Regions from separate parts of the Pseudomonas rhodesiae genome, predicted to be linked through region 2. Evidence: predicted binding sites of a transcription regulator. Region 2 holds the regulator's gene; the other holds the start of a gene.

Region 1 (8,064 bases), 540 kb from region 2:
CCGCGCCCCGAAGCGCTGGCGCATGAGGTGCTGCAAGACCCGGCGATGGACCAGGCCCTCGATTGGCTGATCGCCCTGCAGTGCCCGCAGCCCGGCCAGCAGGCTGAGTTCCAAGCCTGGCTGGCCCGCGATCCGGCCCATGCTCACGCCTTCGATAAAGCCCAAGCCGCCTGGGGCGGCGCGCCGGTACACAGCGCCGCCGTGGCCCTGGCCGCGCCGCGCAAACCCAGCGCCTGGCGCCGTATCCAACCGCACTGGAAACCCCTGGCTACCGCCGCCGTGCTGGTGATCGGGCTGTTCAGCTTCAGCAGTCTGCCGATGCGCCTGCAAGCCGACCACCTCACCGTGGTCGGTGAACGTCAGCGCCTGCAACTGGACGAAGGCGCCAACGTGTTGCTCAACACCAACTCGGCGTTTTCCAGCCGCGTTCAGAACCACCAGCGCATCGCCCGCCTCTATCAGGGCGAAGCGTTTTTCGACGTGGCGGCCACCCATGGCCTGCCCCTGGAAATCGATGCCGGCCCGGTGCGCGCCAGCGTAAGTGACACCGCGTTCGCCGTGCGCTACCTCGATGGCGAGGCACAAGTGCAGGTGCAACGCGGCGATGTGGACCTGAGCAACACCTTCGACGACGCCCGGGTGCGCCTGAGCGCAGGGGAAAGTATCCGCATCGGCCCCAAGGGCTTCGGCCAGCCGGCCAAGCTGGATGCCAACAAAGACCTGGCCTGGGTGCGGGGCCGGCTGATTTTCGAAAACTGCCCTTTGAGCGAGGTGCTTGCCGAACTACGTCGCTACTACCCCGGCTGGATCGTCAACACCAACGAGCAACTCGCCAGTGTCGCCGTCACCGGTAATTACCGCCTCGACCAACCTCTGGATGTTGTGCGCTCACTGGCCCACATCACTTCGGCCACGCTCTCGGAATACCCCGCGCTGGTGATCTTGAACTAAATGAGAATTATTTTTACTCGATAGCCAGCGGTGGTACGTCTCGTCTTAGCCAATGCAACTAATTCCTATTTGGAAAGGTTCGCAACTATAAGATTCGTACCCCGGAGCGCTCTCGATGTCCTCTCGTTTCAACCGCCGGTCTTCTTCGCCCGTTCTGTCCTTGCTCACCGCCGCCATCCTGTTGGCCGGCATACCCGCCGTCAGCGCCACGGCCGCCGAACCGGCGCCGCGCAGCCACGGCAATTATCAATTCAGCATCGAACAACAGCCGCTGGTCTCGGCCCTCAATGCCTTTACCGCGGTGACTGGCTGGCAAGTGGGCCTGCCGGCGGAACTCGGCCAGGGCGTGTCCTCTCCGGGCGTGCGCGGCCCATTGCCGCCGGAAAAAGCCCTGGATCGGCTGTTGGTGGGGACCAACCTGAGCTATCGCAAACTGGGCAATAACAACATTGTTCTAGAGAGACGCGCCGCCGGCAGCACCCTCAACCTGCAACAGGTGACCATCAGCGCCACCCGCAACGCCCAGGACGTCGACAGCGTACCGAGCACCGTCAGCGTGCACGAGCGCGAGGAACTCGACCGCCAGAACGTCAACACCATTCGCGACCTGGCCCGCTATGAACCTGGGGTTTCGGTGGGCGGCGCCGGCACCCGTTCGGGCAATGCCGGTTTCAACATCCGCGGCATCGACGGCGACCGCATTCTCACCCAGGTGGACGGCGTGGAAGTGCCGGACAACTTCTTCAACGGCCCCTACGCCAAGACGCGCCGCAACTACGTCGATCCGGAAATCGTCAAGCGCGTGGAGATTCTGCGCGGCCCGGCCTCGGCCCTGTACGGCAGCAGCGCCATCGGCGGTGCCGTGAGTTACTTCACCCTCGACCCGGACGACATCATCAAGCCCGGCCAGGATGTCGGTGCGCGCCTGAAGACCGGCTACAGCTCCGCCGACGAGAGCTGGCTAACCTCCGGCACCTTCGCCGGCCGCGTGGGCGACGTCGACGGTTTGCTGCACCTGAGCCAGCGCAACGGCCATGAAACCGAATCCTACAACGGCAACAACGCCACCGGCCTGGCCCGCACCGGCGCCAACCCGGAAGACGCACGCACCACCAACGTACTGGCCAAGCTCGGGTGGAACTACGGCGAGGATAACCGCCTGGGCCTGACCTACGAAAAGTACAAGGATGACCGCGACGTCAACTTGAAGAACGCCGTGGGTGGTCCGTTCATCGGTGGCCGAGGGTTCAACCTGTACCGTGATCGTCGAGGCAACGACACCATCACCCGCGAGCGTTTCGGCCTGGAAAACAGCTTCGCGCTTGAGTCGCCGATTGCCGATCGCATCAAGACCAGCCTCAATTACCAGATCGCCAAGACCGACCAGACCACTGCCGAGATCTATCAGTCAGGCCGTCGCGTCCTGCGCACGCGCGACACGCTCTACCAGGAAAAACAGTGGGTTTTCGATGCGCAGTTAGACAAAGCATTCAGCCTGGGTGCCACCGATCACCAAGTGACCTACGGCACCACCCTCAAGCAGCAGAAGGTCACCGGCTCGCGGGAGGGCAGCGCGACGTGCCTGGCCGTTGGCAGCGGTTGCACCGCCATCGGCGCGCCCAGCCCAATGGCCAGTGACAGCGTGAAGAAGTCCAGCGACTTTCCCGACCCGACCATCAACACCTACTCGCTGTTCGCCCAGGATCAGATCGCCTGGGACAAATGGACCTTCCTGCCGGCCGTGCGCTACGACTACACCCGGCTCAAGCCCAAGCTGACCCAGGAGTTCCTCAACACCGTCAACCCGACCGGCGCGGACCCGGTGAGTGACAAGGAAAAAACCTGGCACCGTATAACGCCCAAGTTTGGCCTGACGTACGCCCTGACCGATCAATACACCTGGTTCGGCCAATACGCCGAAGGTTTCCGTACACCGTCCGCCAAGGCCCTGTACGGGCGCTTTGAAAACCTCAATCTGGGCTACACGGTCGAACCGAACCCCGACCTCAAGCCAGAAACCAGCAAAGGCGTCGAAACCGGGATTCGCGGCAAGTTCGACGAGGGCTCTTTTGAAATCGCGTTGTTTTATAACAAGTACCGCAACTTTATCGACGAAGACAATGCGGTCGTCGGGGGCACGGTTGAACAGTTCCAGGCGGTCAATATCAAGCGCGCCACCATCAAGGGCGCGGAAGCCAAAGGCCGCCTGAACCTGGATGCTTTCGGCGCCCCGCAAGGCCTCTATACCCAGGGTGCGGTTTCCTATGCCTACGGCCGCAACGACGATAACGGCGAGCCGCTGAACAGCGTCAACCCGCTTAAGGGCGTATTGGGCCTGGGCTATGACCAGGACAACTACGGTGGCCTGTTGAGCTGGACCCTGGTGAAAAAACAGAACCGCGTTGACAGCAGTACCTTCCACGCGCCGGACGGCGATACCAGCGGCCCGTTCAAAACCCCAGGATTCGGCGTGGTCGACCTGACGGCCTTCTACAAAGTGACTGACGACGTGACCATCAACGGCGGCGTCTACAACCTCACCGACAAGAAATACTGGAACTGGGATGACGTGCGCAGCTACGACAGCGTCGGCGAAGCGGCTGTGACCGGTCCGGCCAACCTCGACCGCCTGACCCAGCCCGGGCGCAACTTTGCCGTCAATGTGATCTGGGATATCTGACCGCATCGACCTCACTTCGCCGAAATGTCAGCGGCGAGGTGAGGATTTTTTACTGTGCTGCGTCTTCTTGTTCGTCTAGTTGATAACCACTCTCTTTAAGAACAACCCGGCGCCCCCCTATCAAGGACTTTTTCATGACCGCTTCCCCTACCGCAGAACGCCCAAGCCTGCGCTCCCAGCGCCTGAACCAGATCACCCACGCCCCGCACGCCAAGCTCGACGCGCTAGTCAAGGCCCACGCCCCATTCGAGACCCAGGCCAACTTCGCGCGGTTCGTGGTGGCGCAATACCTGTTCCAATCGGAACTGGTGGCGCTGTACACCGATCCCGAGCTGATCAAGCTGGTACCGGACCTGGCCGAACGCTGCCGCGCCGAAGCCGCCAGGCTGGACCTGGCCGACCTGGAGACCGACGTGCCAGCCCCAGTCCCGGGCGCACTGAAAAACCCAAGCAAGGCCGAAGCCCTGGGCTGGTTGTTTGTGTCCGAAGGTTCCAAGCTGGGCGCTGCGTTCCTGATCAAGCGCGCCGTGGGCCTGGGCCTGAGCGACACCTTTGGTGCACGTCATTTGGGTGAGCCGGCCGGCGGACGCGCCGAAGGCTGGAAAAGCTTCACCCGCACCCTGGATGCACTGCAATTGAGCGCCGAAGAAGAAGCGGCAGCGGAAAAAGGCGCGATTGACGCGTTTGTACGCTTCACCGTTTTGCTGGAACAGGCGTACGCTAGCGCCCCAGAACTGGCCTGATCTCGCTTTTGAAATGCAATCGACTGTGGGAGGGGGCTTGCCCCCGATGACGGCGGGTCAGTTTCCTATTTGTTGGCTGATGCACGGCAATCGAGGCCAAGCCCCCTCCCACCTTTGTCTTTGTTTTTTCCCGAATCTGCATATCCCATGACCCGCCAGACCCAATCCACTTCGAAAATCGCCCAGCTCCTCTTCGGCCTGCTGGCTTATGTGAGCCTGGGCATCGGCTTGATTGCGATTGTGGTGCCGGGGTTGCCCACCACCGAATTCATCCTGCTGGCCGCCTGGGCCGCGACCAAAAGCTCGCCGCGCCTGAGCGCGTGGCTGGAGAACCACCGCCTGTTCGGACCCATCCTGTTCAACTGGCGCAACGGCAAGATCATCGCCCGGCGCGCCAAAATCAGCGCCACCGTGAGCATGTTGCTGTGCGCGATCCTGATGCTGGTGATGCTCGACCATGGCTGGCCGGTGTACCTGGCAATCGTCGGCATGAGCCTGGGCAACCTATGGATCTGGTCGCGCCCCGAGAGGCTGCCAGCCCCCGCGTAACAAAGGCTGTAGTTGTTTTCCTACCGCTTATCGCCTTCTGCTCATGAATCGATCCGTTGCGCCGATGTTGCAGACATAGCGCTGAATGGACTTGGCCGTGCCTTGCCCACCACTACGTCCATTCGTGAGTGAACCTATGTTCGACACCCTCTCTATCCGCTTGAAAATCGTGCTGCTGTCCGGGCTTTGCCTGTTAGGGGTGATTGCGCTGGTGGTCAGCATCAACATTTACAACACCAACCAGAATGATCAACTGGTCAGTGACTCAAGTTCACGCATGCTCACTGACGGCGTGGAACAGTTGCTGCAGGCCAAGGCGGCCGAACAGGCGGTGCAGTTGCAGGAAACATTCGGCGACAGCCTGCTGGCACTGACCGCACTGGCCGACCAGATCAAGGACCTGCGCATCATGGCCAACAAACGTGGCCTGGAAGCCGGTGCGCTGCGCGAAGACCTCAATCAGAGCATGAAAACCACGTTCGATCGCAACAGCAAAGTATTGGGTTTCTGGCTGTCGTTCGAACCCAACGCTCTGGACGGCAAGGACAGCGAATTCCTTGATGACAAGGCCCGCGCTTCCAATGAGAAAGGGCGCTTCTCCAGTTATTGGAGCCGTGCCGGCGGCGAAAGCTTGAACACCGTCATGGTTGAAGAGGACCTGAACAAGACCACTCTGACCCTCAACGGTACGCCCTACAACATCTGGTACACGTGCCCACGCGACACCCGCAATACCTGCCTGCTGGAACCCTATGAAGATACGGTAGGTGGCAAAAAGGTACTGATGACCACCATCGCATCGCCGTTGATTGTAGAGGGCAAGCTTATCGGCGTCGTCGGCGTGGACATTGCGCTGACCGCCTTGCAGGAAACCACCGACGTCGCACAAAAAGACCTGTTCAACGGGGCTGCGCACCTGGAGATTCTCTCCAGCAGCGGTCTGATTGCGGCCTACAGCGGCGAACCGGCCAGGGTCGGCAAGAATTTGATCGACACCCTGGGTGAAGAAGGCAAGGAGATCGTGCAGTTGCTGGCAAGTGACAGCCGCATGATCCGCGAACAGGGCGACACCATCCGCGCGGTGTACCCGGTCAAACCACTCGCCGATGCCAAGCCTTGGGGCGTGGTGATCAAACTGCCCAAAAGCGTGATGCTGGCCGATAACGTCAAGCTCCAAGCGGTACTCGACGAAGCCCAGGCCAGCGGCACAATCAAGGCGCTGCTGGTAGGGGCTGCTGCCGGCCTGCTGGGCCTGCTGCTGATCTGGCTCACCGCCACCGGCGTGACCCGTCCGATCAACAGCGTGGCGGCCATGCTCAAGAACATCGCCAGCGGTGAAGGCGACCTTACGCAGCGTCTGGCCTACGCCAAAAAGGACGAACTAGGCGAGTTGGTGAACTGGTTCAACCGCTTCCTCGACAAGCTGCAGCCCACCATTGCACAGATCAAGCAAAGCATCACCGAAGCCCGGGGCACGGCGGATCAATCGTCGGCCATTGCTCGCCAGACCAGTGAAGGCATGCAAGTGCAGTTCCGCGAAATCGACCAGGTGGCCACCGCCTCCAACGAGATGAGTGCCACGGCCCATGACGTCGCCAACAGCGCCTCCAACGCCGCCAATGCGGCGCGCGGCGCCGACCAGTCGGCCCGTGAAGGCATGCAGATTATCGAGAAGAGCACCCGCGACATCACCACCTTGGCCGACGAAGTCAGCAAAGCGGTGGGTGAAGTCGAAGCGCTGGCGGTCAACAGCGAGCAGATCGGCTCAGTGCTGGAGGTGATCCGCAGCATCGCCGAGCAGACCAACCTGCTGGCGCTCAACGCGGCGATCGAAGCAGCGCGCGCCGGGGAAAGCGGACGCGGATTCGCGGTGGTGGCCGACGAAGTGCGCAACCTGGCCAAGCGCACCCAGGATTCGGTGGAGGAAATCCGCCAGGTAATCGAACGCATCCAGAGCGGCACCCGTGGCGTGGTGGCGACCATGCATTCCAGCCAAAGCCAGGCCCAGAGCAATGCCGGACAGATTCATCAGGCCGTGCAGGCCCTGGGCAAGATCAGCGACGCAGTTACGGTGATCAGCGATATGAACCTGCAAATCGCCAGCGCCGCCGAGCAGCAGAGCGCGGTTGCCGAAGAGGTCAACCGCAATGTCTCGGCAATCCGCACCGTGACCGAAACCCTTACCGGCCAGGCCACCGAATCGGCGGCCATCAGCAGCCAGCTCAATGCGTTGGCCAGCCAGCAGATGAAGCTCATGGATCAGTTCAAGGTTTAACAAACACCACGGGACCAATGTGGAAGGGGGCAAGCCCCCGATTGCAGTGTGTCAGTCAACTCATCTGTAGCTGACACATCGCTGTCGGGGGCAAGCCCCCTCCCACCTTGTCAAAGACCGGGCCAAGCCTGCACAAACGCCGCCACATCTTCCTTCGGCGCCGTACGCGGCGGGTTCTGCGGTGTGCCCAAATAGAGGAAGCCAATCACTTCCTCATTCGCCGCCAGCCCCAAGCCCTTGGCGACGTGGGCCGAGTAGGACAATTCGCCAGTGCGCCACACCGCGCCTATTCCTTGGGCGTAAGCCGCCAGCAGAATGCCGTGGGCGGCGCAGGCGGCTGCCAGCAGTTGTTCGGATTTTGGCACCTTGAAATGCTCCTGCAGACGCGCGATCACCACCACCACCAGCGGCGCCCGCAACGGACCATTCTGGGCCTTGTCGATGGCGGCCTGCGGGGCTTGGGGGTCTTGCAGGCGCGCGGCTTCGGCCAGCAGCGTGCCCATTTGCTCACGCGCCGCGCCTTCAACGGTGAGGAAACGCCACGGACGCAGTTGACCGTGGTCCGGCGCGCGCATGGCGGCGGCGAAGAGCACCTCGCGCTGCGCCGGGGTCGGTGCCGGCTCCAGCAAACGCGGCACGGAAACACGGTTGAGCAAAGCGTCGAGAGCCTGCATTGGCCACCTCCAGAAAAAAATGTGCGGTCATTCTAGCGGGAATGAACCGTGAGTCCATCAAACGATAATTGCTCTTATTCAATCCGCCCCGCCCTGTTAGACTTTGCGCCCACCTTTTTCGCATTCGTTCAGGAAACTCGATGTTCCGTTCGCTTTTTCGTCTGTCTGTCGCATGTATGGCCCTGGGCCTGA
Region 2 (8,064 bases):
GCTGAGAACGTCCGCGTGCTTTGAGCTTCAGTTCTTCGGTGTGGGACCAGAGAGCGGGGCCTCCTAGAGACGATCCCCACTCCTTGCCATAAATTTCCTTAGCAGCACTGGATGTACACAGCTCAAATGTGGGAGGGGGCTTGCCCCCGATGGTGGTGTATCAGGCACCTGATCCGGGCCTGACAGACTGCAATCGGGGGCAAGCCCCCTCCCTCATTTGGAATGATTGACACCCGATGGCCCGGAGTGTTTGTGAGGTTCTCCAGGCACAAAAGTAAAGTTGGAAGGCTTCTTGCAATACCGCCTCCAGGACGCCTCCCGGCGTCAAAAGTTTGCTTCAAGGAAACGAGGAATACCGGTGGTGGATCGCTCTCAAATGCTCAGTACGGCCCGTGGCACCCTGACTGACCTGTCGCGGGGCAATCTGGGTGTGCCGTTGCTGTTGCTGGTGATGCTGGCAATGATGATGTTGCCGATGCCACCGTTTCTGCTGGATGTGTTCTTCACGTTCAACATCGCGCTGTCCGTGGTGGTGCTGCTGGTGTGTGTGTATGCCCTGCGGCCGCTGGATTTCGCGGTATTCCCCACCATCCTGTTGGTGGCGACCCTGTTGCGCCTGGCGCTGAACGTGGCGTCCACCCGCGTGGTGATGCTCCACGGTCAGGACGGCCACGCCGCTGCCGGTAAGGTGATCCAGGCCTTCGGTGAAGTGGTGATCGGCGGCAACTACGTGGTCGGTATCGTGGTGTTCGCGATTTTGATGATCATCAACTTCGTGGTCGTGACCAAGGGTGCCGGGCGTATCTCCGAGGTGAGCGCACGTTTTACCCTCGATGCCATGCCCGGCAAACAGATGGCTATCGACGCCGACCTCAACGCCGGCCTGATCGACCAGAACCAAGCCAAGGCCCGCCGTCTGGAAGTGGCCCAGGAAGCCGAGTTCTACGGCTCCATGGACGGTGCCAGCAAATTCGTGCGCGGTGACGCCATCGCTGGCCTGTTGATTCTGTTCATCAACCTCATCGGCGGCGTCGCTGTCGGCATGTTCCAGCACGGCATGAGCTTCGGCGATGCGGGCAAGGTGTACGCCTTGCTGACCATCGGTGACGGTTTAGTGGCGCAATTGCCATCACTGTTGTTATCTACAGCGGCCGCGATCATGGTGACCCGTGCTTCGGGCTCCGAAGACATGGGCAAGCAGATCAGCCGGCAGATGTTCGCGTCGCCCAAGGCGTTGGCCGTAGCGGCTGGCATCATGGCGATCATGGGCATCGTGCCGGGCATGCCCCATGTGTCGTTCCTGACCATGGCCGCGCTGGCCGGCGGTGCCGCCTACCTGTTCTGGAAAAAACAGAACATGGTCAAGGTGCAGGCCCAGCAAGAGATCGCCCGTCAGCAGGAACTGCTGCCATCCCCGGCCCGCGCCCAGGAAACCAAGGAGCTTGGCTGGGATGACGTGACCCCGATCGACATGATCGGCCTGGAAGTCGGCTACCGCCTGATCCCTCTGGTGGACCGCAACCAGGGCGGCCAACTGCTCGCGCGGATCAAGGGCGTGCGCAAGAAGCTGTCCCAGGACCTGGGCTTTTTGATGCCCACCGTGCACATCCGCGACAACCTCGACCTGGCCCCCAGCGCCTACCGCCTGACCCTGATGGGCGTGATCCTGGCCGAAGCCGAGATCTACCCCGACCGCGAACTGGCGATCAACCCCGGGCAGGTGTTCGGCAGCCTCAACGGCATTACCGCCAAAGATCCGGCTTTCGGCCTGGACGCGGTGTGGATCGAAATCAGCCAGCGCAGCCAGGCACAGTCCCTGGGTTACACCGTGGTGGACGCCAGCACGGTCGTTGCCACCCACCTCAACCAGATCCTCTACAAGCACTCCCACGAGCTGATCGGCCACGAGGAAGTCCAGCAATTGATGGGGTTGCTCGGCAAAGCCTCGCCAAAACTCGCCGAAGAACTGGTGCCGGGCGTGCTGTCGTTGTCGCAATTGCTCAAAGTGTTGCAGGCGCTGCTGGCCGAACAGGTGCCGGTGCGCGACATCCGCAGCATTGCCGAAGCCATCGCCAACAACGCCGCCAAGAGTCAAGATACCGCCGCGCTGGTGGCGGCAGTGCGCGTCGGATTGTCGCGCGCCATCGTGCAAAGCATTGTAGGGCTTGACTCCGAGCTGCCTGTGATCACCTTGGAACCAAGGTTGGAACAAATATTGCTCAATAGTATTCAGAAGGCAGGACAAGGCCAGGAAGAGGGCGTTCTGCTGGAGCCAAGCATGGCTGAAAAACTGCAGCGTTCGTTGATCGACGCCGCACAGCGTCAGGAAATGCAGGGCCAACCGGTGATTCTGCTGGTGGCGGGCCCGGTCCGAGCGATGTTGTCGCGGTTTGGACGCCTGGCAGTACCGAATTTGCACGTTTTGGCTTACCAGGAAATTCCTGACAACAAGCAAGTGACTATCGTCGCGACAGTAGGGCCCAACGGCTGAGGGTAGTGGGTTATGCAAGTGAAGCGTTTTTTCGCCGCCGATATGCGTCAGGCCATGAAACTGGTCCGTGATGAGCTGGGCGCCGATGCCGCGATTATCGGTAACCGTCGCATTGCCGGCGGTGTCGAGCTGACGGCTGCCCTGGACTACACCCCCTCGGCGCTGGCGCCGCGCGTTCCCAACATGGAACTCGAAGATGAACTGCGCAAGACTGCATCGCGCATCGTCTCGGCCCAGGCTGAACTGAGCATGCGTGGCGACAGCGATGCCACCACCAATCGCCAGTTGTTCGCCGGGCTGCCGCTGACCGCCGCCGAGCCGCTGGTGGAGCCGACCTTCGTCGAACCGCCACGTCCCGCCGCGCCAGCACCGGCCGCCGCCGTCGACCAGCGCGTATTCGATTCGATGCGCTTCGAACTCAACGGCCTGCGCGAGCTGCTGGAAGTGCAACTGGGTTCCCTGGCCTGGAACCAACTGCAAGGCAGCAAGCCGCAGCAAGCCAACCTGTGGCGTCGTCTGCAACGCATCGGCCTGTCCGGTCCGTTGTCCCGCGACCTGCTGGCCCTGACCACTGAAATCGATGAGCCGCGCCAAGCCTGGCGCATGCTGCTGGCCCACTTGGCACGCATGATCGTCACCCCGGAAATCGAACCCCTGGAAGAGGGCGGCGTCATCGCCATGGTCGGCCCGGCCGGCATGGGCAAGACCACCACCCTGGCCAAACTGGCGGCGCGCTATGTACTCAAATACGGCGCGCATAACATCGCGCTGGTGAGCATGGACAGCTACCGTATCGGTGCCCAGGAACAACTCAAGACCCTGGGGCGCATCCTGAATGTGCCGGTGACTCACGTCGACCCGGGCCAATCCCTGGCCAACGCCCTCGACCCGCTGCTGCGCAAACGTGTGGTGTTGATCGACACCGCCGGCCTGCAAGCCAGCGATCCGGCGCTGCGCATGCAGTTGGAAAGCCTGGCCGGGCGTGGCATCAAGTCAAAGAATTACCTGGTGCTTGCAACCACCAGCCAGAAACAGGTTCTTACCGCTGCCTACCACAGCTACAAGCGCTGCGGGCTGGCCGGTTGCATCCTGACTAAACTGGACGAAACCGCCAGCCTGGGCGAAGTGTTGAGCCTGGCTATCGGTCATGCGTTACCGGTCGCCTACCTGACCGACGGGCCGCGGATCCCGGATGATCTGCATCTGCCGCGCCGTCATCAGTTGGTCAGCCGTGCAGTCAGCGTGCAAATGCAAGACGAGCCGAGCGAGGAAGCGATGGCGGATATGTTCGCTGATCTTTACCACAGCCCGGCAAAACGGGTGGGCTGAGCAACATGAACACAATGCAATGTACCTACATTGATGGTCTGCAAGCGATTCACGCGGCCAAGCCATGTAGCCTGCGTCTAAGCAAGACAAGGTAAAGAAATAAAATGGGCAGCATGCATCCCGTACAGGTGATCGCGGTGACCGGCGGCAAAGGTGGCGTCGGAAAAACGAACGTGTCAGTGAATTTGTCCCTGGCGCTGGCAGAGCTTGGCCGTCGCGTCATGCTGCTGGACGCTGACCTGGGGCTGGCGAACGTCGACGTTCTGCTGGGGCTGACGCCTAAACACACCCTGGCCGATGTGATCGAGGGGCGCTGTGAGCTGCGCGACGTGCTGCTGCAGGGCCCTGGCGGGATCCGCATCGTGCCGGCCGCTTCCGGCACCCAGAGCATGGTGCACCTGAGCCCGGCGCAGCATGCCGGCCTGATTCAGGCGTTCAGCGATATCGGCGACAACCTCGACGTGCTGGTGATCGACACCGCCGCCGGGATTGGCGAATCCGTGGTCAGCTTTGTGCGCGCCGCGCAGGAAGTATTGCTGGTGGTCTGCGACGAACCCACCTCGATCACCGACGCCTACGCCCTGATCAAACTCCTTAACCGTGACTACGGAATGAACCGCTTCCGCGTCCTGGCCAACATGGCCCAGAGCCCGCAGGAAGGGCGCAACCTGTTCGCCAAGTTGACCAAGGTCACGGATCGCTTTCTCGATGTCGCCTTACAATACGTCGGCGCAGTTCCCTACGACGAGTGTGTGCGCAAGGCCGTGCAAAAGCAGCGTGCGGTCTACGAAGCATTCCCTCGTTCGAAATGCGCCTTGGCGTTCAAGGCTATTGCTCAGAAGGTCGATACCTGGCCTTTGCCCGCCAACCCGCGTGGGCATCTGGAGTTTTTCGTCGAGCGATTGGTGCATCAGACGAGCGCAGGACCAGTGCTATGACATCGAGCGGCTACAACCTCTATAAGAAATCGGCGCGTGACAGCCAGGGTGAACTGATCGAGCGCTATGCGCCCCTGGTCAAGCGCATTGCCTACCACTTGCTGGCCCGGTTGCCTGCCAGCGTGCAGGTCGAAGATTTGATTCAGGCCGGCATGATCGGCCTGCTCGAAGTGTCGACCAAGTACGACGCAACCAAGGGCGCGAGTTTCGAGACCTATGCGGGTATCCGTATCCGTGGGGCGATGCTCGATGAAGTGCGCAAAGGTGATTGGGCACCCCGTTCGGTGCACCGCAATACGCGCATGGTCAGTGACGCAATTCGTGCAATTGAAGCAAAAACCGGTCGCGACGCTAAAGATCATGAAGTTGCGGCCGAACTCCAATTGAGTCTCGACGATTATTACGGGATTTTGAACGATACCTTGGGCAGCCGCCTGTTCAGTTTCGACGACCTGCTCCAGGACGGCGAACACGAAGGGCTGCACGAGGACGGCGCGAGCGCTCACATGGAGCCGTCGCGCGACCTGGAAGATGCGCGTTTCCAGGGGGCGTTGGCGGACGCAATCGCCAATTTGCCGGAGCGTGAACGATTGGTGTTGGCGCTGTACTACGACGAAGAGCTGAACCTCAAGGAAATCGGTGAGGTCCTGGGGGTCAGCGAATCGCGAGTCAGCCAGTTGCACAGCCAGTGCGCCGCCCGCTTGCGGGGGCGTTTGGGAGAGTGGCGAGCGCGCTGACAGGCAGTGTGGGGACACTGCAGAGCGATACCGCGGGGGTGATTGGCCTACGCGGGTTCGGCCCGTGGTGGCCCCGGCAGTCCTTTTTGTGTAATGCCTGTTGATTGAAATGGCGCGTCCAGGTGCTGGGCGCGTTTAAGACTGCTTGGAGGTCGAATTGGACAAGAACATGAAAATCCTCATCGTTGATGACTTCTCAACGATGCGGCGGATCATAAAAAACCTGTTGCGTGACCTTGGGTTCACCAACACGGTCGAGGCGGACGATGGCATCACTGCACAGCCGATCCTCAACAGCGGAGGCATCGACTTTCTGGTGACTGACTGGAACATGCCGGGCATGACCGGTATCGACCTGCTGCGCTGGGTGCGCGCCGATGAAAAACTGCGCAACCTGCCGGTGCTGATGGTAACCGCCGAAGCCAAGCGCGAGCAGATCATCGAGGCCGCCCAGGCCGGTGTTAACGGTTATGTGGTCAAGCCATTCACTGCACAGGCGTTGAAAGAGAAGATCGAAAAAATCTTCGAACGCATCCACGGCTAATGCCATCGCGGGGGAGCTATGGAGCACAAAGAAACGTCACAGGGAGACTTTGAGTCCACCCTGAAAAAACATGCTCACCAACTGGTCGACAGCCTTGAAAAAGGCCATTTCGGCGACGCGGTGCAGTTGATCCATGAGCTCAATCAGACCCGTGACCGAGGCCTGTACCAGGAAGTGGGCAAGCTCACACGCGAGCTGCACAGTGCAATCGTCAATTTCCAGATTGACCCGCACATGCCCCAGGCCGAGGAAATCTCGCAGATCACGGATGCCACCGAACGCCTGTCCTATGTGGTCAGGCTGACCGAGGCCGCGGCCAACCGCACCATGGACCTGGTGGAAAACGCCACGCCTCTGGTCAACGGCATGGCCACCGAAGCTCAGGCCCTGAATGCCGACTGGGGGCGCTTTATGCGCCGGGAAGTGGGGGCTGAAGAGTTCCGCGAGCTGGCGCGCCGGGTCGAAGGGTTCTTGTCACGCAGCGAGCAGGACAACCGCACGGTGTCCAGCAACCTCAACGATATTCTGCTGGCTCAGGATTACCAGGACCTGACCGGTCAGGTGATCAAGCGCGTGACGCAATTGGTCACCGAAGTGGAAAGCAACTTGCTCAAACTGGTGCTCATGGCCGGCCAGGTTGACCGTTTTGCCGGCATCGAACATGACCGCGCAGCGATCCTCTCGGAAAAAGATCCACAAAAACATCTCGCCAAGGGTGAAGGTCCGCAGATTCATGCCGATAAACGTGAAGACGTTGTGTCAGGTCAGGATGACGTAGATGACCTGTTATCCAGTTTAGGCTTCTAAGGAGCACCCACATGAGCTTCGGCGCCGATGAAGAGATCCTTCAGGATTTCCTTGTAGAGGCCGGCGAAATTTTAGAGCAACTGTCCGAACAACTGGTCGAGCTGGAAAGCCGCCCGGATGATGCGAACCTGCTCAATGCAATTTTTCGCGGTTTTCATACTGTAAAAGGGGGCGCCGGCTTCCTCCAGCTCCATGAGCTGGTGGAGTGCTGCCACATCGCCGAGAACGTGTTCGACATCCTGCGCAAGGGTGAGCGTCACGTCGACTCGGAGTTGATGGACGTGATTCTCGAAGCGCTCGATGCGGTCAACGGCATGTTCAGCCAAGTGCGCGAACGTGCGCCGATCACTGCCGCCACCCCGGAACTGCTGGCCGCCCTGGCGCGCTATGCAGAGCCTGCCGACCTGTCGGCGGAGCCCGTGGTCGAGGCCGTGCCGGAGCCTGAACCGGCGCCGGAACCGGACGTGACCGACAGTGAATTCGAACAGCTGCTCAGCTCCCTCAGCGCGGTCAAGGCCGAAGCCGAAGCGCCGGCCGCTGCGGCCCCGACCTCGGCTGAAGCACCGGCCAGCGAAGACATCACCGACGCCGAATTTGAGTCCCTGCTCGATCAGTTGCATGGCAAAGGCCAGTTCGCCGCCGATGCCGTGGCGCCTGCCGCCGCGTCGCCTGCACCGGCCGCTGTGGCTGCCAGCACCGATATCACCGACGACGAGTTCGAAGCGTTGCTCGACCAGTTGCACGGCAAGGGCACCTTCGCCGCCGACGCGTTGCCGGAAGTCGCGGCCACCGCCGCCGCGCCGGCTGATGCCAAGCCGGCAGCCGCTGCGGCACCTGCCGGTGACGGGCTGATCACCGATCATGAATTCGAAGCGTTGCTGGATGATTTGCACGGCAAGGGCAAATTCAGCGAAGTGCCTGCGCTGGCCGCGTCTGCGGCCGCCGCTACCGCCGCCAAACCTGCACCGGTCGCCGCCAAGGCCGCGGCGCCTGCCGCAGCACCCAAGCCCGCGGCGGCGGCTCCGGCTGCCGCGCCTGCACGGGCCGCCGCCGCGCCGGTGGCCGACAAGCCTGCCAGTGAAGCCGAAACCACCGTGCGGGTCGATACTGCGCGCCTGGACGACATCATGAACATGGTTGGCGAACTGGTGCTGGTGCGTAACCGCCTGGTGCGCCTGGGCCTGAGCAGTGGCGATGAGTCCATGCAAAAGGCCGTGT

What was found. Region 2 encodes FliA, which starts transcription of late flagellar genes. Its sites were predicted from a motif close to CTAAAGTTTNNNNNNNNNNNGCCGNTAA; they were not measured.
Positions count from the first base shown of each region.
Region 1: the regulator FliA is predicted to act here: its motif matches at 4,964-4,991, upstream of HRH33_RS21745 (methyl-accepting chemotaxis protein).

Region 1 is NZ_CP054205.1:4,796,818-4,804,881, forward strand. It holds gene HRH33_RS21725 (FecR family protein) at 1-951, shown strand, start outside; gene HRH33_RS21730 (TonB-dependent receptor) at 1,067-3,631, shown strand; gene HRH33_RS21735 (biliverdin-producing heme oxygenase) at 3,766-4,374, shown strand; gene HRH33_RS21740 (YbaN family protein) at 4,522-4,923, shown strand; gene HRH33_RS21745 (methyl-accepting chemotaxis protein) at 5,060-7,198, shown strand; gene HRH33_RS21750 (nitroreductase family protein) at 7,309-7,872, opposite strand; gene HRH33_RS21755 (di-heme oxidoreductase family protein) at 8,013-8,064, shown strand, end outside.
Region 2 is NZ_CP054205.1:4,253,731-4,261,794, reverse strand. It holds gene HRH33_RS19185 (cold-shock protein) at 1-24, shown strand, start outside; gene flhA (flagellar biosynthesis protein FlhA) at 377-2,491, shown strand; gene flhF (flagellar biosynthesis GTPase FlhF) at 2,504-3,820, shown strand; gene fleN (flagellar synthesis regulator FleN) at 3,925-4,758, shown strand; gene fliA (RNA polymerase sigma factor FliA) at 4,755-5,495, shown strand; gene HRH33_RS19160 (chemotaxis response regulator CheY) at 5,665-6,039, shown strand; gene HRH33_RS19155 (protein phosphatase CheZ) at 6,058-6,846, shown strand; gene HRH33_RS19150 (chemotaxis protein CheA) at 6,858-8,064, shown strand, end outside.